DNA from 3 places in the Salipaludibacillus sp. HK11 genome. Region 1 is predicted to be linked to each of the others. Evidence: riboswitches for the same ligand, from Rfam matches in the RefSeq annotation. Region 1 holds a riboswitch; each other region holds the start of a gene.
The links. Region 1 has a riboswitch for cyclic di-GMP ahead of ACM26V_RS16210 (anti-repressor SinI family protein). Riboswitches for the same ligand answer to the same signal wherever they lie in the genome.
Positions count from the first base shown of each region.

Region 2: it holds a riboswitch for cyclic di-GMP, as region 1 does, so the genes downstream of both, ACM26V_RS19990 (flagellar assembly protein A) here and ACM26V_RS16210 (anti-repressor SinI family protein) in region 1, are expected to answer to the same signal.
Region 3: it holds a riboswitch for cyclic di-GMP, as region 1 does, so the genes downstream of both, sinI (DNA-binding anti-repressor SinI) here and ACM26V_RS16210 (anti-repressor SinI family protein) in region 1, are expected to answer to the same signal.

Region 1 is NZ_CP181045.1:3,460,102-3,468,249, reverse strand. It holds gene glyA (serine hydroxymethyltransferase) at 918-2,183, shown strand; gene upp (uracil phosphoribosyltransferase) at 2,455-3,084, shown strand; cyclic di-GMP riboswitch class I at 3,367-3,468, shown strand; gene ACM26V_RS16210 (anti-repressor SinI family protein) at 3,502-3,678, shown strand; gene ACM26V_RS16205 (Crp/Fnr family transcriptional regulator) at 3,718-4,395, opposite strand; gene ACM26V_RS16200 (S8 family serine peptidase) at 4,748-7,123, shown strand; gene ACM26V_RS16195 (AtpZ/AtpI family protein) at 7,572-7,805, shown strand; gene ACM26V_RS16190 (ATP synthase subunit I) at 7,802-8,148, shown strand, end outside.
Region 2 is NZ_CP181045.1:4,204,485-4,212,632, reverse strand. It holds gene ACM26V_RS20020 (hypothetical protein) at 54-674, opposite strand; gene ACM26V_RS20015 (DUF2628 domain-containing protein) at 786-1,688, shown strand; gene csaA (chaperone CsaA) at 1,818-2,150, opposite strand; gene ACM26V_RS20005 (BCCT family transporter) at 2,545-4,419, shown strand; gene crcB (fluoride efflux transporter CrcB) at 4,471-4,848, opposite strand; gene ACM26V_RS19995 (fluoride efflux transporter FluC) at 4,845-5,252, opposite strand; cyclic di-GMP riboswitch class I at 5,456-5,542, shown strand; gene ACM26V_RS19990 (flagellar assembly protein A) at 5,590-7,641, shown strand; gene ACM26V_RS19985 (methyl-accepting chemotaxis protein) at 7,701-8,148, opposite strand, start outside.
Region 3 is NZ_CP181045.1:4,836,019-4,844,166, reverse strand. It holds gene ACM26V_RS22955 (manganese catalase family protein) at 1-648, opposite strand, end outside; gene ACM26V_RS22950 (hypothetical protein) at 867-1,433, opposite strand; gene ACM26V_RS22945 (YbjQ family protein) at 1,513-1,830, opposite strand; gene ACM26V_RS22940 (hypothetical protein) at 2,087-2,320, shown strand; gene sinI (DNA-binding anti-repressor SinI) at 2,449-2,586, opposite strand; cyclic di-GMP riboswitch class I at 2,614-2,704, opposite strand; gene yhbH (sporulation protein YhbH) at 2,999-4,165, opposite strand; gene lepB (signal peptidase I) at 4,407-4,997, opposite strand; gene ACM26V_RS22920 (PrkA family serine protein kinase) at 5,364-7,259, opposite strand; gene ACM26V_RS22915 (transglycosylase domain-containing protein) at 7,509-8,148, shown strand, end outside.

The DNA.
Region 1 (8,148 bases):
TGAGCTAATTCTGTAAAGGAAGGGTCACAAGAAGGAGCGTCTTGTGCCCAATGCGAGCTAATTCAGGAAAGGAAGGGTCACAAGAAGGAGCGTCTTGTGACCCGTGCGAGCTAATTCTAGAAAGGAAGGGTCACAAGAGAGAGCGAGTTGTGCCCCATGCGAGCTATTTCAGGAAAGGAAGGGTCACAAGAAGAAGCAGCTTGTGCCCAATGCGAGCTATTTCAGGGAAGGAAGGGTCACAAGAAGGAACGTCTTGTGACCCGTGCGAGCTAATTCTAGAAAGGAAGGGTCACAAGAGAGAGCGAGTTGTGCCCCATGCGAGCTATTTCAGGAAAGGAAGGGTCACAAGAAGAAGCAGCTTGTGCCCCATGCGAGCTAATTCAGGAAAGGAAGGGTCACAAGAAGGAGCGTCTTGTGCCCCATGCGAGCTATTTCAGGAAAGGAAGGGTCACAAGAAGAAGCAGCTTGTGCCCCATGCGAGCTAATTCAGGAAAGGAAGGGTCACAAGAAGGAGCGTCTTGTGCCCCATGCGAGCTAATTCAGGAAAGGAAGGGTCACAAGAAGGAGCGTCTTGTGCCCCATGCGAGCTAATTCAGGAAAGGAAGGGTCACAAGAAGGAGCGTCTTGTGACCCTTGGCGAGTAGAATTGGAAAGAAAGGGGCGCAAGATACAGCACTAACTAAATAAATGTATCTGCTTAGCGAAAGATAAACGCCAAAGCCGAAATGTTACAGCCATAATAGTCCGAAGATTCGTCATTTTTCAAATTGAAAACGAATTCATTCGTCTGACAAGTGGTTTGCCCTTTTACAATGGAGGAAGAACAGTATAAAATAAAGAACAGATTGAAAACTAGAACACGTATGACCAAGTATCAACAAAGTTAGCGTGAATGAGTTCAGGGAGGGTTTTGACTAATGGCAACAGAAAACAATCAAGCTTTAAGTCACGTAAGTGCGCAAGACAAGGATGTTTTTAATGCAATGCAAGATGAGTTAAAGCGTCAACAAGACAACATAGAATTAATCGCATCGGAAAACTTTGTATCAAAAGCAGTCATGGAAGCACAAGGATCTGTCTTAACGAACAAATACGCAGAAGGTTACCCGGGAAAACGATACTATGGCGGATGCGAACACGTAGACATTGTGGAAAATATCGCTCGTGATCGAGCCAAAAAACTTTTTGGTGCAGAATTTGTAAATGTTCAACCCCATTCGGGTGCACAAGCAAATATGGGAGTTTACTTTGCTTTTCTTGAGCAAGGAGATACAGTGCTCGGCATGAATTTGTCGCACGGTGGTCACTTAACACACGGAAGTAAAGTCAACTTTAGTGGGAAGCAATACAACTTCGTCGATTACGGTGTTAACAAAGACACTGGTCTCCTCGATTATGAAGATGTGCGTGCTAAAGCAATTGAGCACAAACCGAAAATGATCGTCGCTGGAGCAAGTGCCTATCCGCGTGAAATTGATTTTGCTAAATTCCGTGAAATAGCCGATGAGGTTGATGCATACTTAATGGTTGATATGGCTCACATTGCTGGATTAGTTGCAACAGGTGATCATCAAAATCCGGTTCCTTTTTCTGATTTTGTGACGACAACAACGCACAAAACCCTCCGTGGACCACGTGGTGGGATGATTCTTTGTAAAGAAGAATATGGAAAGAAAATTGACAAAGCGATGTTCCCAGGCCTTCAAGGTGGACCGCTTATGCACGTGATCGCTTCAAAAGCGGTCGCACTTGGTGAAGCACTACAAGACGATTTCAAAAAGTATTCTGCGCAAGTCAAAATGAATGCCGCAGCACTTGCCGCCTCTCTGAAAGAGGAAGGCGTCGATCTCGTCTCTGGAGGAACGGATAATCATTTAGTATTACTTGATTTGAGAGGATTATCTTTGACAGGAAAAATCGCCGAGGAAGCGTTGGACAAAGTGGGGATTACTGCGAACAAAAATACGATCCCGTTTGACCCAGAAAGTCCTTTTGTTACGAGTGGTTTGCGCATTGGTACGGCTGCTGTGACATCTCGTGGTTTTAAGGAGAGCGAATTGCAGAAGGTCGGTAAGATTATTGGCCTTGTGTTGAAGAATGTGGAAGATGAGAATGTGTTGAATAATGCGAAGGATGCGGTTCTTGAGTTAACGGGACGCTTCCCGCTTTACGCAGATGAATAAATAATTGATGAGCAGCTGTCGGTTTTTTGGCAGGTGCTCTTTTTTGTTGATGGGATTCTAAGTTGACTCTTGAATATAACTGTTGTTTTGTGTAGAATTTCTTAGGAGCGTGTAAGTGATTAATGAATCTTTTTGTACTTTAAGAATGTTTAACTTTGTTAAAGGATTAAAGTATAAGATAAACTAAGGCTTTCGCCATGAAGGATTTGGCGAGAAGCCAAGTTTTTCTAGTAAAAATAAATGGATTCTATCTATAAAGGAGCGGGTTTTAATGGGTAAAGTGTATGTGTTCGATCATCCTCTCATTCAACATAAGTTAACGTATATTCGCAAGAAAGAGACTGGTACAAAAGAGTTTCGCGAATTAACAAATGAGATTGCTGGGTTGATGGCTTTTGAAATCACGAGAGAGCTTCCGCTTCGTAATGTTGAGGTGGAAACGCCGGTAGCAATGGCGAATTGCCAGACGATTGCTGGTAAAAAATTAGGAATTATTCCGATTCTTCGTGCAGGGCTAGGTATGGTTGATGGCATCATGGGGTTAATTCCTGCAGCTAAAGTGGGACATGTTGGTTTGTACCGCGATCCTGAAACGTTGATGCCGGTGGAATATTATGTGAAGCTTCCAAAGGATATTGAGGAACGTGAATTGATTGTTGTTGATCCGATGCTTGCAACTGGTGGTTCAGCAATTGAGGCAATCAATGTCGTGAAAAAGCGTGGTGGGAAAAACATTAAATTGATGTGTCTCGTCGCGGCACCTGAGGGCGTTGAAGCGATGGAGAAAGCTCATCCTGATGTGGATATTTATCTTGCGGCGTTGGACGAGAAGTTAAACGACCACGGCTACATAGTACCAGGCCTAGGTGACGCTGGAGACCGCTTGTTCGGAACGAAGTAATTGGCGAACTTATCACGTTTAATAGCATAGGTTATCTTAGAGGAAAAGCAGACGCTTTTTCTCTTTCTTTGGTTAGACTGAAGCTTAGCGTATTCAGAAATTAGTGGAATGTGGTGTTGGTACAAATGGAATGTCTGCCGCATTGTTGAGATTTTTCATATATTTCAAAAAATGTAAGTTAGCTAACATCTTTTGATAGTTAAATTGTGTAAAATAAAATGAAAGATTGATTATCTGTCAATAAGAAATCCTTGATTTAAAGCACACAATCATTTTTCTTTTACTAGTAAAAGGCAAACCTGTCGAAAGGCAGAGACGCAAAGCTTTGGGTCTAAAGGTGCACCAAGTCGAGTAGCTTGCACCAATGATTGCCAGGCCTCCTTAGTTTAAAAGAATTATAGGAAAGGGGGCGTGGTGATGGTTAGAAAAAGTATTAACGCAGATTTGGACAAAGAGTGGCAGAGTTTGATGATCAAAGCAAAAAATCAAGGGATGACGGCAGAGGAAGTTAGAAATTTCCTTCAAGATCGAAGAAGTGCATTTTCTCGAAGCATTGTAGAACAGACGAAGCGACAAAAGAGCTCATCTGCTTAATTAAGCAGATGAGCTAATGAAGAAAATGATAAGACTTTGTTATCGATAATCAGCAACTTTCTCATTCATGTTTAATTGATAAAAACCATTTTTACGCCTAATAACATTGTTTTCTTCAAGATTTTTAACTATTAGACTAATCGTTTCTCTTGATGAGCCAACCATTGTTGCCAAATCAGCTTGAGTTAATTTTACTGAAGCAGTCAGCCAAGAGTCATCAGAAGTAGCTAGCGAATGAGTTAATTTGTTAAGGATGAAAAGCAATCTATCTTCGACTGGGTCCAAGGCAATTTTTTCACTTAATTGGTACGTATTTTGTAAGCGAACAGTTAAGATATCGAGTAGTTTCAAGGCGACTGACGGATTTCTAGTTAAAAAGAGGGTGAACTGCTCATTGCTTATGCAACAAACATGACATTCTCCTATCGTTTCTACATAATAGAAATCACTATCGGGAGATGATTTACCGATAGAGCCAAACATATTGCCATCAGTGAAAATATCGAGCGTAAATTGTTTGCCAGCTTGATTTACTCGGTACAAACGGACTTGTCCTTTTTTGAGAAGATAAACAGTGTTTGTTGGTGTATTCGGAGAGGCGACAATTGTTCTTTTTGGATGAATCATCTCCTTACTCATCTCTCCTAGCATAATCAGTTCTTTTTCAGGTAACTCCCTTAACAAGTTAAAATGAGATAATAGATTTAATTTGTCCATAACCACAACTCCTCAAAAAAATCAAAATACCCAATGCAGAGTATTATTTTACCATATTTCCTAGACGATTCCCCAATATTATTTGGAAAATTCAAGAGGTGCCTCTTTTTATGGTTGTAAAAAGCAGTGTGAGCTTGTTGAGTTTAACAGGATATGATATCGCTCGAATCCCTTAAAAGAAGGTTTCCCCAGACATTCCTGTGAACCAGCAACCGCACCCTAAGACTCACTCTGCAACTCCTCGCAACAAAACTCACCACCTTAACCAGTTACAATCTCATTTCAATGGATAAAAGAGCAATAAATAGTAAAAGATAGAGGGGCAGGAAAAGTGACGAAAGGGGATTTAATATTGAACAAACGTTTTAACCTTCGCTCTCTATATAAACAAATTAGTCTCATAGCGCTAATCATTCTTTGCCTCACCGCGGTACTATTTCCGCTTATAGGCAGCGCACAAAATGACACCTATGATCGACTCGAGCATCCGAGATCAATTGAAATCAACAACAGTAACAATAACAACGACGAACAAGAGACGATCACCTTTCCCGATCGGCCCGAAATTCACGATGGCGTCCTGCCGATCAGTACGACAAATGATCAACCAGCAATTTATATTATTGAAGCAAAAAACAATCCAAAAAAACTAGCAAAAAAAGTAGAACAAACGATAGAAGGTGCAGAACGAAGAAAGATGTTCAAGCACATTTTTAACGGATTTTCGATACAACTTTCCGAAGAACAAGCCAACAAAGTCGCAGCACTAGACGAAGTCGCAAGCATCGATAAAGTCGCATTCTATCAGCCCTACGTTGATGAAAGCATTCCATTTATCGGCGGAACTTCAGGGAACACGAACAGCCTATTTACTAGGGGAGACGACAACTTGACAGGTAAAGGTGTAAAAGTTGCCGTCATTGATACCGGCGTTGATTATGCCCACCCCGATTTAAAAGATAATTATCACGGAGGCTTTGATGTCATCGATCAAGACGACGACCCGATGGAAACAAAGAAAGAACAAGGGGTCCCGACCATCCATGGCACTCACGTCGCCGGAATCATATCAGCTAACGGAAAACTAAAAGGCGTTGCACCCGAATCAGAAATTCATGCCTATCGCGCGCTCGGACCTAACGGAATGGGCACAACCGAACAAGTCATCGAAGCAATCGAGAAAGCCGTCGAAGATGAAGTTGACGTCATAAACTTATCACTCGGCAACACAGTCAATGGACCCGATTGGCCAACGAGCAAAGCACTTGATCAAGCCGTCGAAAAAGGAGTAGTTGCCGTTACATCGAATGGAAACAGCGGGCCAAATTTATGGACAGTCGGCTCCCCAGGCACATCAGCAAAAGCAATTTCAGTCGGAGCATCAACACCACCAATGAAAGTCCCATACTTGATTACCGACACCGACCGCAAAACAGAAATCGTCGTTCAACCAATGCAAAACGCAACAAAATGGAAATTTCAACGCTCCTATCCAATCATAGACGTCGGCCTCGGCAAAGAAGAAGACTATGAAAACATCGACGTGAAAGACAAAATCGTTTTGGCGAAACGAGGGATTATCAGTTTTACAATCAAAGCGAAGATTGCGCTAGCAAATGGGGCGAAAGGGGTGATCGTATACAATCATCAGCCCGGCGAATTCGCCGGCATGCTCGAAGAACCCCTGGATATTCCAGTCATCAGCGTTCCAAAAGAAGATGGCGAACGACTGACAAATATCATTAAACAAAATGATCAAGAGCAGATTCGCACGATTTATCGTGAAGAAGAAGATCGCATCGCACCGTTCAGCTCTCGTGGTCCTGTCACACATACGTGGGAAGTGAAACCAGATCTCGTTGCCCCTGGAGTCGAAATTGACAGCACGATTCCAAGCGGATATTTGGACTTGAACGGTACGAGTATGGCATCCCCACACGTTGCGGGAGCCGCAGCTTTGCTCATCGAAAAATATCCAGACTGGTCACCTGAACAAATTAAAGCTGCCCTGATGAACTCCGCGAAAGTGCTGACTGATGAAGAAGGAAATCCTCATCCACCACACATTCAAGGAACAGGGAGAATTCAACTCGATCAGGCATTATCGACAGAAACACTCGTATATCCAGCGCAACTCAGCTTTGGACAGTGGTTGAAAACGGATAGTCGATTACAGAAAGACGTAACCTTGACGATTGAAAACCTCTCGGACGAACGAAAAAAATATACGATCGAACCACCCTTTGAGGTACCAGACGGGATTCAGTGGAAAGTTCCTTTCTCCGTTTGGATCGAGCCAGGTGAAAAAAAAGAAGTAGAGGTTAGCATCGATGTATTTCCTTCCGTTTTTGAAGCAGGAATCTACCACGACCGTATCTCGGTAAAAAGCGGAGATGATGTGACAGAAATCCCATATTTATTTTTTGTCGAAGAACCTAATTATCCAAGGTTGATGTCGTTTATGTTTGAAAATGAAACGGAGAAAAATCAGTATCATTATGAAGTGTATTTGCCAGGAGGTGCCGATGAACTAGGAATTGCCCTCTATGATCCTGATACATTTCAATTCATTTCCTATTTAGATGTCGAAGAAGAGGTCCACCGTGGCATGTTTGAAAAAGACCTCATCGTCGAAGAAGTGCCACCTGGAATCTACAAAGCATTAATATTTGCCAAAAAAGGAGATCAAGAAGACACCGTCGAACAAATGCTCTATCTTGGTGAATGACTAGTGCGTGACCGAGAGCAAAGTGTCTAAGTTTTTAGGGGGTAGCGGAATGGAAGGAGCCTATTAAATTGAGTGCCGCTAACCCTAGTACCTTTCTAAAAAAAAATTCTATGAATTGGTCTTGTTTTTAAAAACAACAAAAACCTTATGTAAATCATTGAAACATTAAAAAAATATATTTTCTAGGAATTTCACAACACACGAGAGCAAAAATTATGTATAATAGTAAACGTGCGAAAAGTCACTATTTGTAGATTTTCTGACAAATAAATTGTAGATTTTAAATTGCGGATCTGCAAACGTTTTATCAAATGAGGAATCCGTTTACAAATAGTTTCTACAACACAGTGATATATTGACACAGAACCACGCCTGTTGTACGATTACAAAGGATGTCTACCATATTAAAAAATGTTGAACGTAGCTTCAACAGACTAGGTGGGGAACGATGTCTGAACCTTCCAAGAATCGTCATTTAATGAAAGCCTTCGCACTCATGACGACGATCAGCTCTTACTTTGTTGGCTCGATTTTATTGGGCATTTTTGGTGGGAGATGGTTGGATAATCAGCTGAATGGTGACGGACTATACCTTGTTATAGGGATGCTTGTCGGTTTAACGACCGCAACTTACGGTATTGTCAAAGCAATTCAGCAATTTATGGGAGACGATCGATCATGAATGACATTCGCGTCTTAATTAAGCGTTATTCCCTTTACACATCGATTATCATCGTTTTGATGGTGGTCGTAGCTTTGTTTGCGACTGAATCGACATTTTTCTTAGGAATGGCCTTTGGGACAAGCTTTAGTTTAGTTATATTGTTAAGTACATACTTTCAGGTGAAGCGTATTGGGAAGTCAATGCAAGACAGGAAATATCGGTTTTCAGTTGGAACGCTAGGGCGAATGGCCGCTGTGGTGACAGCGATTATCGTAGCTCAGCAATTTCCTCACTACTTGAATCTAACAGGAGTGATCATCGGTTTAGCAGTAACGTATATCATCCTCTTGATAGATCCTAT
Region 2 (8,148 bases), 740 kb from region 1:
TATCTTATCCCTATTTAAAAAGCTTTTTAAAACGGATAGTGTATCCTCATAGGTCATCCATCTATCATCAATTCTAATAATTGCTCAAAAACTTCATTATCATTAATCCCCGCTTCATTTTCCACATGTAAGTCATAATAAATTCCATTTAGATACCAATTAGCTTGCCATTCAGCATCTTGCCTCAATACCATTACAGGCTCATCAGAAATTTCCCATTTCTCTACTTCCTCGAATTCAGTTAATATATTGAGAAATCCGTTAGAGCTTAATTTAAAATCTGCGTAATGATCATAAGAGGTATGATAAAAGAGTTGACGTTGCGTTTCTTTATTCGCCGCCTGGTTAGCATTAAATTCTTCTATTACTTCCTCTGAAACTTCGTTCGTCTCTGCTTTCCTCCCAAATTTAAAATGATATCGATATGGCGTGCTCGCGTATTGATGGTTGTTCGGATTTTCTTCATCACGATAAGTCATTTCTACATTTGAAGAAACTGAAGTTACATCCCACTCTTCAGGATAATCAAACCTATCGTAAGTAAACGTTTCACTTATGAAATGATACGGAAACTCTCCATGAACCTCTGCTTCATTTTCTTGGTCATTCAGGTCACAACCTATTAGCAGGGTGAAAACGAACATGATAGTTAGAAAAACATATATTTTATTCATTTGTCCCACCCCTGTCCTGTGAAGAAAAATATAGTTTCGTTCTCTTTCTTTATCACTGTCTATTATTAATGATAAACTATACGTACGAAGAAACAAAGGAGCTAATTTGCTATGAGTCATTTTAATTCTGACAAACAAAAAGTTCATCTATCAAGTCAAAACCCATCTGTCTTCAGCATTGTCGAAAAAAACATTGGCTACTACAGTGAAAAATGGGAAAAACACCGTTCCCCATTAACCTACAGTGGATGGAACTGGGCTGCTTTTTTATTCACGCCTGCATGGCTTGCCTATCGACATATGTATACTTGGACGTTCGTATTTTTTTCACTCTATTTTTTAAGTTCCGTCTTCGTTGCATTTATACCATACCTAATTCACATAGGCTGGCTATCTGAACCATCTTGGGTAATGTGGACATTAGTCTTTCCGCTATTAATAAATATTTTTTTTGGATTAAAAGGCAATGCATTATATACGAATCGGATCATCCAACTTATTCAAATGAAAGAAAACCAGGTTTCCAAACCCAGTGCTCCTTTGTTTAATAAAACGGGCACTTCTTGGGTCAGTGCATTCATCGTTCCCATACTCATCTCGTTCTTATTGATTGTTCCTACCTATGCTGTTGACGAATGGACTTTTAATCCCGACCTTCCTTACGGTGCCTATATCTTTTCTGATAATGAACCGACACCAGCTGGCATCTTAGATGTAGAACAAAATCCTACTTTTTTAAAATATGACGCAAGAATTAATTTTCTTTATTATGGTGAAAAACCTGTTGATAACCAGACGTTCGAGATGATACTATTTTACAAAGATTTTAACGAAGAAAACAACTGGACAATCGAACGAGAGCGATCCTATAATCGTTTTTCGTCAAATCGTATTACGCTTAATTTAATTGATGCTGAAAACCCCGTCACTAAAACAGGCGACTATCGCCTAGAAATATATATTGACGAAAATTTAGAAGAGGAAGCAGAGTTCTCTATTCTTCCTCCAAATTAAACATAAGCGAATTTAATGTAGGACATCGAGTCAGGAAACTTAGAAAAGACAACTAAGTTTGAAAGTAGACAAGCAATTGTCTATTAACAGAGGCAGAATTATGCTCAACTGCCTTTTATCAATTTTAAATTAACTAATTTTTGTTCCATTCGGAATTATTTCGTCTACATTTAGCAACACGACATCACCTTTTTCCGGAATTCCGCCCAATACTAACACCTCTGAAGAAAACCCTGCGATCCTCATTGGTGGAAAATTGACTACTGCAGTCACTTGGCGTCCAACAAGATCTCTCGGTTCATAACGTTTCGTAATTTGTGCACTTGATTGCTTAACGCCGATTTTTTCTCCAAAATCGACTCTCAATTTGATCGCTGGAACTCTTGCTTCTGGAAATGCTTCTGCATCAATAACTGTCCCAATCCTCATGTCAATTTGCTGAAAATCTTCATAAGTTGCCACTACCTCACCTCTTTTTTATTAGTATATCCTATTTCATTTATTCCTTAGGAACATTCATACTACTTCTCTTTATTAAGACAATTTCCTTTTTTCTCATAATCCCTCTTTAAATATAGTGTTAAAGTAACAGGAATTGTCTAGATTATTACTTTTTCAAATGAATTGTTTCATTCTATAGACAAATGGGAAAATTAAATTTATGATTGCAAGTAGACTTTTTCAAGAAGGTTATGATTAGTAAGCTAGATGGTGGGTTTAAGTAAGCTTACTATAAATGACTAATGATAAAGTTATCGAAATATCCTAATAATATATGATGAGGTTGATTTTCAATTAATTGGGAGGCATTCAATACAGAGAGGGGGACATCCGTTTTTATTCGGATGGCACTATAATGGAAAAATATGAATACGAAACAAAAAAACCAAATATTGTTTTTTATATCTCTGCACCCTTAGTCTTATTATTCCTTATTTGGGGGGCGCTCGGACCTGGTTCATTAGCAGAAGTTTCCGAGACAGCATTAGCGTTTACCTTAGACACCTTCGGTTGGTTTTACATGTTAACAACAGCGATTTTTATCGCATTTGTCCTATTTTTAGCACTAAGCCCTTTTGGTAAGCTAAAACTTGGGAAACCAGATGAAAAACCAGAATATAAATTCATTACATGGTTGGGGATGTTGTTCTCCGCCGGTATTGGTGTGGGCTTTGTATTTTGGGGAGTTGCAGAACCTGTCCTTTACTTTTCTGATCCACACCCAGATTACATTGGTGCATCAGAAGGTGTTCGCGCTGCCGCTGGTCTCCGTTACGGAGTATTCCATTGGGCACTACACCCATGGGCAATCTTTTCTTTAGTAGCACTCACATTAGCCTATGTACAATTCAGAAAAGATCAACCAGCATTGATTAGTTCTGCTTTTCAACCTATTTTAGGAGACAGAGCGCATGGGCCTCTCGGAAAAGGGATCGACGTACTTGCTGTATTGGCAACGTCAACAGGTGTCGCTACAACGTTTGGTCTTAGTGCCTTGCAAATTACTGGTGGACTATCTTACTTAATCGATTGGATTCCAAATACCCCAGCGACGCAATTATCAATTATTGCAATCGTTACGGTCTTATTTATGTTCTCGGCCGCTACCGGTATCAACAAAGGTATTAAAATTTTAAGTACACTCAATATAACCATCGCTGCAATACTTTTACTTTTCGTTATCATTACTGGGCCAACATTGTTCATTGCGCAAAATTTTGTGACGACGGTCGGCGGCTACATCACAAATGTGACGCAAATGAGCTTGGATTTAAACCCGTTTGGTGACGGTGAATGGCTTGGCAATAATACGATCTTCTTTTGGGCTTGGCATATTTCATGGGCACCATTTATGGGGATTTTCATTGCACGAATATCTAGAGGAAGATCGATTCGTGAATTCGTTGCAGGGGTATTAATTGTCCCTTCTCTATTAGCAGCACTATGGTTTACTGCATTTGGTGGTACCGCCTTAGATATGATTTTAGGCGGCAATGATCAAATCGGTGGTCTTGTCCAAAATGACGTCGAGGTTGCCTTGTTTGCCATGTTAGAAAATTTACCACTTAGTACTTTCATGAGTATTTTGGCTGTGCTTTTGATTGTCGTCTTCTTTATCACGTCAGCAGACTCGGCTTCATATGTTTTAGGTGCAATGACGAGTGCTGGAAGTTTAGCACCTAAATTATCGATCAAAGTAATTTGGGGACTATTAATTGCAGGTACTGCAAGTGTTTTATTAGTCAGTGGTGGACTCGAGGGGTTACAAACCGCTTCCATCGTTGCCGCTCTGCCGTTTGCGATTATCATGTTGGTCATGATCTTTTCTTTATTACTGATGATGGGGAAAGATTTAAAAGCTGACAGACTCCACACCTCGAAACGTGAGCGCAAAAAAGTCAAAGAAGAAGTATACGGTGGGATGAAAGAAAACATCTACGATGACTTCAAAGATGAAGCGTACGACGAAATAAAAGATGATGTTTATGAACAAATGAAAGACGAAGCATATGATGATTTTAAAGATCAAGCCTACACAGAAATAAAAAAGGACGTCTATGAAAAAGTCAAAGATGAAGTATACGATGATATTAAGAAAGAAGTCTATGATGAATTTAAAGAGAAAATTTATGACGACTTACGTGACGATATTGGTGATCAATTAAACGGAGATTTGGAAGCAGATAAAAAAGACGAATCAGATCAAGATCACCAGAAGGATAAAAAATAATTCATAGTAAAAAACGCATGGTCCTAGGGATCATGCGTTTTTCATCTGCCTTTAAGTTATTAAAAACATCCCTAAAACAAACATAGCAATACATCCAGTTACTGAAAATCCAATATAAATTCCTAGCTCTCGCCACTTACTTTTATTCATCAAGCTAGATGCTTCCACAGTAAAAGTTGAGAACGTCGTAAAAGCACCAAAGAAACCGACTCCGAGTAGTAAAAATATTGGGTTATCATAGTCTACGAAAGGGGTTTCCTGATAAAGTAGCCCAAACAAAACTCCCAACCCTAATGAACCAAGTAAATTAACATATAGCATTGCGGTAGGAATCTTTCTCTGTTTTGTATTATTTTTGATCCATAAACCAAGCAAGTATCTACATACTGCTCCAGAACCTCCACCTAAGGCGACAATAAGGATGTTCACACTTTAACACCTGCTTTCTTCTTACCCGTTGCTACTCTCTGTCCAATAGCGATGCCAAGAAACGCTAGTGCAACTCCACCTAACAAAGAGACTGCAAGATACAAACTGGCTTGAAATAACGTCTCTTGCCCTGCTAAAAATACAGAATCTGCAGCTAACGTTGACATCGTCGTGAATCCACCACAAAATCCTACACCTATTCCTTCCTTCACAACAGGAGGAATTACTTTCACAACAATCCATCCTGTTAACACCCCAAGTAAAAAGCTACCCAGCAAATTTTCAATGACAGTCCCTATAGGGAAAAGTAATGTCATCGTTTGTAAATTGATGACATACCTAAGCAACGTTCCGAGTACCCCGCCAAAAAATATCGATATTATTATCCAAATTTTCAGTTTCATGGTAACCACCTTATTTACTAAATACTCACCTAGCTAGAGTATAGTTCTTTGTCACTAAGCATGACAAATGATTTCTAATGATCAAGAAGAAATTAATGCTCACGCAAACACAGCAATAATGTTTTAAGAGCTGAAATAAACGTTTTCATCATTAACAAAATAGAGTATGATATAAGTAGAAATTACTACAATATTACATTAACTGACGATAATGGCAAACCTATTGAAAAATAGTGGCGCAAAGCTACGGGTCTAAGGAAGACATCTTCTATGATCGCCGAGCTGCCGAAGCAGAAAAGTCTGCTTCTACAATTTATTTGAAGAGGTGGTGATTGCCTTGACTGAGTCATTGATATTTCAAGGTAAAAATGTGGATTCTGCCATTGAGAAGGCACTCCATCAATTAAAACTAGAAAAAAAAGATGTGCATATTGAAATTGTTGATCCAGGTTCTGAGCGCCTATTTGGACTCAATAGATCAAAGGCAAAAATCATTGTTTCTAAAATAGACAACTCTACAACTAGCGATCAAAATGATTCTGGATGGGAAGATTGGCTTAAAAAGGAGATTCAAGATCACCACTCATCCCCATCGCAAGCTACCCCTTTGTCAGACCTTTCTAACCAAAATTTACAAGGCAAAGCATGGGTCAAAGATGGTAGCCTCTACTTTCAAGACACAGAAACGAAAAAACCACTACTTGAAGTGCCACCGGATTTTACTGTTTTAAAAAATAGTGAGCCTGTAAAAGGTAGAACCTATTTAACTAATGGTGATTTATTAAAGTTCGACTTAGAGACAAAAGCGATTGAAACAAAGTGGTCGGTGAAGGTGGACCAGCAACACCAAGAGGTAACTCTAGCTGTTGAACCTGGTTATTATATTATCCCATCCATAGAAGACCACCCTCCTACTGACGTAATAAAGATTCAAGTCGCTCAAGCCACACAAGTTAACAACCAGCTTACAGAAAAAGATGTCTATGACCAATTAGAAAAAATGAAAATTACTGAAAATATTCAGCACGATCGAATCAAATCTGCATGTCAATCCAGCGAACCAGAATCATATATAATTGCTGAAGGAATGTTGCCCAAAGACGGCTCCAATGGAGAAGTTTCTTACTCTATCGACATTCACGAGCGAACAACACCCTTTTCTGAAAAAATCGATGGAAGCATTGATTTCAGAGAATCCATTTACATTCCTTCCATAGAGGAAGGAGAAATGTTAGCTACTATTATGGATCCGACTCCTGGAGAAGATGGAATAAATGTTTATGGTGAAAGTCTCAAAGCGAAATCAGGTGAGCCGGTCATTCTCAAGATGGGTAGTGGGATAGAATATTTGCCAGAAGAAAATAAAATTATTGCAATAACGAAGGGCAGACCGAAAGTAGAACAAATTGGCCAACTTGTACGTGTATCTATTCTACCAAAACTATTACATCGTGGCGATTTGAATATGGAAGACGGTAATATACATTTTGTCGGTGATGTTGAAATAACTGGTCATGTAAATGAACAAATGACCGTCGATGCAGAAGGATCTGCATGGATGCACCGAAATGTTTTTCATAGTTCTATTCAAACGCGAAATTCAATTACCATCGTAGGTAACTCGATTAATAGTTCACTGATTGCTGGTAAGAACAGTTTAGTTTTTGAAGAGATAGCTAAGAAACTAGAGCCATTCATTCACATATTTGAACCTTTCGTTACAGTGTTGAAACAATTAACTCAATCAGCTAAATTCCAGGACACGTATCAAAGCCAACAAGGATTGACTCCTGTTATTAAAGTGTTGGCAGAGACTAAATTTAAGGATTTAAAACCAACAACTACACAGTTAGTTAAAGCCATTAATGAAAGACAAGATTTACTCGACCGAAGCTGGCATACATTTGCGATAAAGTTATACAAAAGCTTTCTTGTTAACAATCACAATGTAATAAAATCAAATTCTGATGTTGATGATCTCATAAATGAAGCGCATAGTTTAATGGAAATATGTCAAAGCCCAATAGAAAACAATTCTTCTATTACTCTTAATTACTCAATGAATAGTGAGATTCATTGTAATGGAGATGTCTATATTCAAGGCAAGGGTTGTGTGAACACTTTCATCCATTCCGATGGAAGTGTAACCATTAAAGGGAAAACAATGGGCGGACGGATTCATGGCAAAGAAGGCGTTACAATTGAGCAAGCAGGTTCAGCCTCAGGAGTAAAAACATTCATTGAAGTCCCATATGACCAACAGATTAAAATCAAAGAAGTCATGGCAGACACTGTTATAAAAGTCGGTGACAAACAATATGTTTTCAAAAAGGATTACTTTGATATTCGAGCTCATTTGGATGAGAATGAAAATTTAGTATTTTATTAAATTGATATTGCGAAATATAATAGCCTGATGCGCTGCAAACCAGCACATCAGGCTATAAATTATGTGGTAAATTCATTAATTTTCTCTTGTAAATTAATAGCTATTTCACTTAACTCTTCCGCTGTCTTAGCTATTTCACTCATCGATGCCAATGACTGCTCAGATGTTGCTGCCACCGTGTTAGTACTCTCAGTCATCGTATTTGCGTATGATGAGAAGTCTTCAATTGCCTTTGTTAATTCAGTTCCTTTTTCATTCATAAATCCGATCACTTTTGTAACATCCACAATTTGTCCATCAACTTCAGAGTTGATCGATTCCACTTGAGAAAACAATTGTTTCATATGTTTCATTGAGGACTGCCCTTTTTCAACAACTGTTGTCACTCTTTCCATCGAATCCACTGATGTCCTCGTGTCATCTTGTACGTCAACAATCATACCCTTTATTTTGTCGGCAGATGAACCTGATTGCTCTGCCAATTTTCTCACTTCATCAGCCACTACA
Region 3 (8,148 bases), 1.4 Mb from region 1:
AGCTGTATCAAATTTACGATTATCTAAATCTGGGATCGGTAGCATTTTCTTCATATCGACTCCCGTCATGATCTCTAATGCTTTTGCATATGCAAGCACATGGACTCCACCTCTAACAAGAAGATAACCTATCATCTCACGAGCAACAGGGTGATCAGTCATTTCATATACTCTCATTTTATGAGTCCTAGCTCCGCACTCAAGGAAAAAATTATGAAGTAAATCAAGTACTAAGTTTCCGCTATTAAAGACATTATCACCTGACCAAGGTCTACCCATCGAATCTCCTGGAAGAGAAGTTTGCGCCGTTTGAATGAAGTGATAGGAATTTCTTTTGTCTTTCGCATTTTCCATAGGCGCAATGTTCGGATCTCCTGGAAACGTCGTACCAGTAATCATTAAATTAATCGTGTTCGATACTAATTCCACATGCCCAAATTCCTCGGCCGTAATACTAGCAATTAATTCATAAAACGGACGAAATTTCTTTTTTTGCCTGAAATTAAATGATTGGAACATATAGTTATTTAAAGTAGACATTTCACCATACTTTCCACCAAGTAATTCTTGAACCGCTGCAGCTGCATTCGCATCAGGGCTTTCGGGCCTAGGCAAATCAATTAAAAGCTTATCCATCCTCAAAATCATTTATTAAATCCCTCCAGATGATCAAGATAATCTCTCTTCACTACTGTCTAATATCTACATATCATCTATATGATGGGAAGGACTTGACCTAATACTTCTATTAGAAAAACTTGGCTTGTCGCCAAGTCCTTCATGGCGAAAGCCTTAGTTTATCTTATACTTTAATCCTTTAGCGAAGTTAAACATTCTTAAAGTGTAATTTAAAAAACCTAACAGATTCATTCTTTCACATCAATAACAATCGATGTATTATAGTTATGGCTCTCAGATTCCTCACCAGCAGATGTGAGAAAGTCTGCTCTTAATTCGATTTCATATTCTCCCACTGGAAATCCTTCTTCTACCATAAATATTTGAAAAAATTCATCGTATTCATCTGCAGCATGATTGTCTATTCTTTTATGGAATTCTTCTTCATACCACTCATTATTTTTTAGGAGTGTCATTTCCAGCACTTCATTCAAGAAATAAGGGATTTCTACTCCTCTATTCACTTCGATCACTTCAAAGAAAAATGGACTTTCAGAGTGGGAAATTTCTATTTCGGCATTTTCACCAATGTATTTTAATTTTCCTCTTACATCAACTTTTTCCCCTAGTTTATACCTTGCTTTTTCTGAGACAAGTCGCAATACAAATTCTCCTGCTTCTGTTTCAGAAACGATCTTTTCGGATTCAATAAACCCTTCAAGATCACTGTCATTCTGACCATCTTCGCTCTTAATAGAACACCCAATCATAAGAAGTGATGTCAAAAATAAAAGCGACAAATATTTCTGATTCATCTGCAACTGCCTCTCCTCTCTAAATCCATTAAAAGCAACTAGCAACTGTCAATAAAAAACTGCAACGTGCGAACCCATCTTACTTTTTCAATTTCACTCCCGTACCATAGACCATCACTTCTGATGATCCTTGCATAATGGTGGAAGTTGTATAACGGACGTTCACGATTGCATCTGCACCTAATTTTTCAGCACGTGAAATCATTTCCTTTTCAGCGATGTCTCTAGCCTCATTGAACATTTCTTCGTATTCTTTCATTTTCCCACCAACTAATCCTCTTAATCCTCCAACAATATCTTTTCCAATATGTTTCGCTTGTACTGTATTTCCTGATACCACACCTAAAGCTTGAACAATTTCCATACCTGCAATCTGTTCTGTATTCACAATTATCATCTTTGTTCCTCCTTCGTATACTTTGATAATTGATTTACGAAAATAACCGACAAAAGTTTCCTTTTTTTGTCGCTGTTTAAGAACAATTTAAAAAGTGAATATTAAATGGAATGTTTTTTAGGGCGCAATTTTCAAGAATTACTTAATAAATTTCATCTGTGACCACTTATGAACATCAACTTGCTTGTTCAGATTGCGCCGTTTTACAATTAGCCTTATAATATAAGTAATATGGAATTATCAGGAGGGATCAGGAATGGATTCATTCAAAAAAATGAGTAAAGAAAATAAATGGCATTTTTTCATCATTACAAGCATACTAGTTAGCTCTATCTTAATAGGGATTTTTGTAGGACAAAATGAAGCGTGGTTTATTGAACGTAATTTCACTGCAGGTTACATGTCTGGGTCATTGCTTGCGGCAGTTTTACTTTTTGGTCTTTATCGTTCTGTGGCTTTTTTTATCGAAAAGAACCCCAAGAGTGAGTAGAGGAATTTACTCTCCCCACTCGTTAATTTGGGAAATGGATTGCAGCTTACAACAATTCAGTTGAATTCTATAATGATAGAAAGTTATTTTAAAAATGTTTTTTAGAGCAATATAAAACAACAAAATTCCTAAGTTTCCCGACTCCCGTGATTTTTTTCGTATAGAAAAATCCGGATTTCTTCAGGTGTCACCCCTTGCTCTAATGCCGATTTTATTAGCAAGGCCCATTCTTGTTCTGAATTCTCTTCACTCTTAAATGTTAGCAAGAGGTTATCCTCCTTATGCACTTCATTAGAGGCAACTATGCAACCCTAGGATTTCCTCCTATTCCCTTAGATACATAGTTTTGCGTCCTACATTTTAATAGGTTTGCCTTTTCTTAATGAGCAGCGGAATTTTTATTCGTTATAAAGAACGAATAGCGATCAAATACTCCATCCCTTCTAAAATACCTCGAATTAAAACACTTAATAAACAATCCGCCTCCTTTTTGTTCTATATTACGAACCGTTAATTGAATGATAATATTTTTATATTATGATGTAAATAGATATAAAGACATAATAAATTAAATAGATATATTTATTATTGTTTATAATAGTTAAATTTATAGGTAATTAGATATGTATTTTATATAAAAAGATGATCTGCATTAATACAGATCATCCTTTTAGAAAGTTAATGTATAAATTCATGCTGATTTTTTTGAAAAAACCACTTGAGTGATTGATAAACATCCGCTTTTTCTTTCAAAACGTAATATCGGAATTTCGGATCATTTATTTTCTTATATACACTTAAAAGAGTCGAAGTTCTATTATATTGGTTAACTTCTCCATATCCAAAAAAACTCGATATTTCCATTAAATCTTGAATGTACTGCGTACATCTCTTATTATCAGAAGTTAAATTGTCTCCATCAGAAAAATGAAAAGGATAAATATTATAGCTAGATGGAGGATACTTAGCATCTATTACCTCAAGTGCTTTTCTATACGCAGATGAACAAATTGTTCCACCACTCTCACCCTTCATAAAGAAATCATCTTCCGATACCTCTTTAGCCTCTGTGTGATGGGCAATAAAAACAATTTCAACAGTCTCATATTTTGTCCTTAAAAACCTTGTCATCCAGAAGAAAAAGCTCCGAGCCATATATTTTTCGAATCTTCCCATACTTCCAGAAGTGTCCATCATTGCTATTACCACAGCTTTTGATTCTGGTTTTTCTTTTTCTTCCCATGTTTTAAACCGTAAATCATCGTTATAAATCGGTGCAACACTTGCTTCACCTTTCATCGCATTACGTTTCAATGCTTCGAGGATTGTTCTCCTTTTATCTACATTACCCATTAATCCTTTTTTACGAATATCATTAAACTCAATATCTTCGATTATGGTATTGTCTTCCTCTTTTTTCTGCAAATTTGGTAATTCTAATTCTCTAAATAGCATCAATTCCAATTCCGCAATTGAAACCTCTGTTTCATAATAATCTTCTCCAGGCTTATCCCCAGCTTTGTCTCCTTTTCCTGGTTCTTTTTGTTTACTTCCATCTCTCGCAACAACATCACCTATCTTACTGTTACCATCACCTTGCCCTACATGTTTATTCTTCTCATAATTATAACGAATTTTATATTCATCTAATGAACGAATTGGAACTTTTACAACATCGCGACCATTTGACATTACAATGCTTTCATCACTAACTAAATCTGGTAAGTTTTTATGAATCGCATCTTGGACTTTTTCTTGGTGACGTTGCTGATCTTGGTAACCTTTCCGGTGGAGGGACCAATTCTCCTGAGAGACAATATAATTTTTCCCCGAACGGTTTATCATCCGTTTTCCCTCCTTCATGTTATTATATATATGATTAACTTCGATCTCTCTTAGTCTATCCTATGCAAAATGGACAGTTAGTTGTCAAAATTCTCAACATTGGAAAAGCCTATCTACAAACAATTTAAATCCATCGATACTACTAACCCGGTAAAGTAAAAACTCCTGCAATAACATTGCAAAAGTTATCAAAATAGTCATTATTTAAATTAAATGTCCTTTATTTTCAATCGATTCCTCGTTAAAAAAAACGTATTTTTTTTGGTGGCCAAAAAGCCATGTTTGCTTTTCCTACAATTTCTTCTATAGGTATAAATCCAATATGACGACTATCGAGACTATTTCTCCGATTATCTCCTAAAACAAAAACATACCCTGGTGGAACTTCCTTTTCACCTGTTATTTCTAGTAAATTAAAGTTTTCAGTGAATAATCCATTATCATGTGCTTCTTTATGAACATGTAGGAAATCCTCTTCGTGGGACACATTGTTAATGTAGAGAGTATCATCAACATATTTGACTACATCACCAGGTAGTCCAATAACTCTCTTAATATAATCAGAATCTTCCGTGGCATGAAATATAATTAAATCAAATCGATTAGGTTCATTGATTTCATAACCAATCTTGTTCACTATGATTCTTTCACCATCATGAATGGTCGGCATCATCGATTGACCATAAACGATATAATTTGTGAAGAGAAACCCGCGGACGAGAAATGAAATAATGAGAACGATTACAGTGATTTTTAGGAAAAGCCATGCTTTTTGTTTCCAAAGCGACCTTTTTTTATGAAAATCTCCCTTCACTTCAACTTTCACATTCATTTTTGTCTCCTCCATTTAGATATCAAAAGACAACGGATCTACACTTTAATAAAAACCAAAAAAGTTCCTATTTCAAACTAATATTTACAACACTCGAAGTCATGAAATCAATATTATATTTTCCTATGTAAGCTTAGGTTTTCAGTACAACTGAGATTTTTGGGGGTTACAGTTATTTATAACAGTAGTAGTGATACTTCTATAGCTTCACTTGCCACGGAGAAGTCTTCGCCATGATATATGCATTAATTGCAAAATATCCTTAAGCTTAAGAGAGAATATCTTGTTTACCAGTTAATTTTGTTATTCTTATCCAATTATTGAGAAGCTACTGGAGAAACAACCCCCAGTAGCAATTTACTGCTCTTATCTATTCAACAAACTTCCGACGTATTTTAGGAGATCATTTGCAGAGGTACTATTATAACCGTGTTCATCTATTAATCTTGCAATTACTTCGTTTACCTTCTTTAATTGGTTTTCGTCAGGAGTTTTTGTCGATGTAGTAATTTTCACGACATCTTTTAAATCAGCAAATAACTTTTTTTGGATTGCTTCTCTGAGCCGGTCATGTGACTGGTAATCGAATTTTTTTCCTTTCCTCGCATATGCAGAAATCCGTATCAATATTTCCTCTCTAAAAGCTTTCTTTGCATTTTCAGATATGCCAATTTGTTCTTCTATTGACCGCATAAGTTTCTCATCTGGACTCATCTCTTCTCCTGTTAATGGATCATTCATTTTATTTTTGTTACAATACGCCTCAACGTTATCTAAATAATTATCCATTAGTGTTTTAGCAGATTCTTCATAAGAATAAACGAATGCCTTTTGTACTTCTTTCTTAGCCATCTCATCATATTCTTTTCGAGAAACAGAAATAAAGTTTAAATAACGCTCCCTGTCTTCTTTTGAAATCGAAGCGTGTTGATCCAAACCATCTTTTATTGAGCGTAAAACATCTAACGCATTAATTGATTTCAATTCTTTTCGAATAATTGCTGATGAAATCCGATTAATAACATATCTAGGATCTATCCCATTCATGCCTTCATCACTAAATTCTTTCTTCAACTCTATGACATCTTGGGAGTTAAATCCTTCGACATTTTGTCCGTCATATAACTTCATTTTTTTCAACACATCAACATCACTTTTTTGTGAGTCTTTAATTCTCGTTAGCACTGTAAATGTAGCCGCTACTTTCAGTGCGTGAGGAGCAATATGAACTTGGGAGATATCTGATTCTCGAATCATTTTCTGGTAAATTCGTTCTTCTTCACTTACCTTTAAATTATATGGAACCGGCATGACAATAATTCGTGAATGTAATGCCTCATTTTTCTTATTTGATATAAACGATTTATATTCTGCTTCATTTGTATGAGCGATGATCATCTCGTCTGCCGAAATTAACGCAAATCTACCTGCTTTAAAATTCCCTTCCTGTGTCAAGGAAAGTAAATGCCACAAAAACTTTTCATCGCATTTTAACATCTCTTGAAACTCCATAATTCCTCGATTTGCTTTGTTTAATTCTCCATCAAACCGATAGGCACGTGGATCTGATTCAGAACCGAACTCAGCTATCGTTGAAAAATCAATACTTCCAGTTAAATCTGCTATGTCTTGGGATTTTGGATCAGAAGGACTGAACGTTCCTACACCTACACGTCTATCCTCAGATAAGAAAATCCGTTCAACCAATACATCTTCAATACGTCCTTCATACTCCTTTTCTAATCGCATCACATTTAATGGTGAGAGGTTTCCTTCAACGCGAATACCAAACTCCTGATAAAAATCTTTACGCATATGATGTGGAATAAGATGTATAGGGTCCTCATGCATTGGACAACCTTTAATCGCATAAACAGCCCCTTCATCCGTTAGACTATATTTCTCTAACCCTCTTTTTAACATCGTCACAATCGTTGATTTTCCTCCACTAACTGGACCCATTAATAATAAGATTCGCTTCTTTACATCTAACCTCCTCGCTGCTGAATGGAAATATTCTTCCACTAACTTTTCAACTGATTCCTCTAAACCAAAAATCTCATTATCAAAAAATAAATATCGTTTTTTTCCACCTTCTTCTGTGACTCCTGCATGTTTAATCATGTTATAAACACGGGAATGAGCTGTTTGAGCCACCTCAGGCCGTTCTCTTAAAATCTCCAAATAGTCGGCAAAAGTTCCTTCCCATTTTAATTGTTCCTGCTCCTCACGATGCTGTTGAATTTTATGAACAATATCCATCGTATCCTCCTTTCAACATCTACCCATGTAATTAATCCAATGAAGGTATGTTTCATCTTATGCATTCACCTAGAAAACGATGTTTAAAACAATCGTAAAGTAGATCTTACAACTGTAATTTTCGTGTCTAATTGAATGATAAGTAAGCAAAAAACTAATTTGAAATGAATTATAAAAAAAAGTCACTTCCAACCGGCTCAAGATCAGAGTAGAATGAAGCTATAACTTCAAGAGAGTGTTGTGACATATATGAAGACAATTATTGGGAATTTATTTATTTTAATATTTATCAGCGTATTTTCCTTCTTATTTATGGAAACAACAAGGGAATTTTCTGCAGCTCAATCGCTTCACGAAGTGTTGGATAAATCGATTGAATTAGAAGAAATAATATTATCAAATAACAGTGTTGTTCTTGACAAAGATAACAATCTTATTTCAGATATCTATTCAAATGAAAATCGCATTGAGCTTCCCTTTGATGAAATACCCTCTATTGTTATAGACGCATTTATCGCTGCTGAAGATCAATCATTTTATGAGCACCCTGGTTTTGATATGACAGGTATTGCTCGTGCTTTTTTTGTAAATCTAAATAGTCAGCAAGTCGAGCAAGGTGGAAGTACCGTTACACAACAATTAGTGCGCAATCTCTATTTATCACACTCACAAACTTATGAACGCAAACTAACTGAACTACTTTATTCGTACCATTTAGAACGAAAATTGAGTAAAGATAAGATTCTAGAACTCTATATCAATTCTGTTTATTTCGCAAATGGAGTGTATGGAATTGAAGCAGCTAGCCTATATTATTTTAGCGAGTCTATTGAAGATTTAACGCTTGCTCAAGTAGCATTTTTATGTGCGATTCCAAATAATCCGTCCC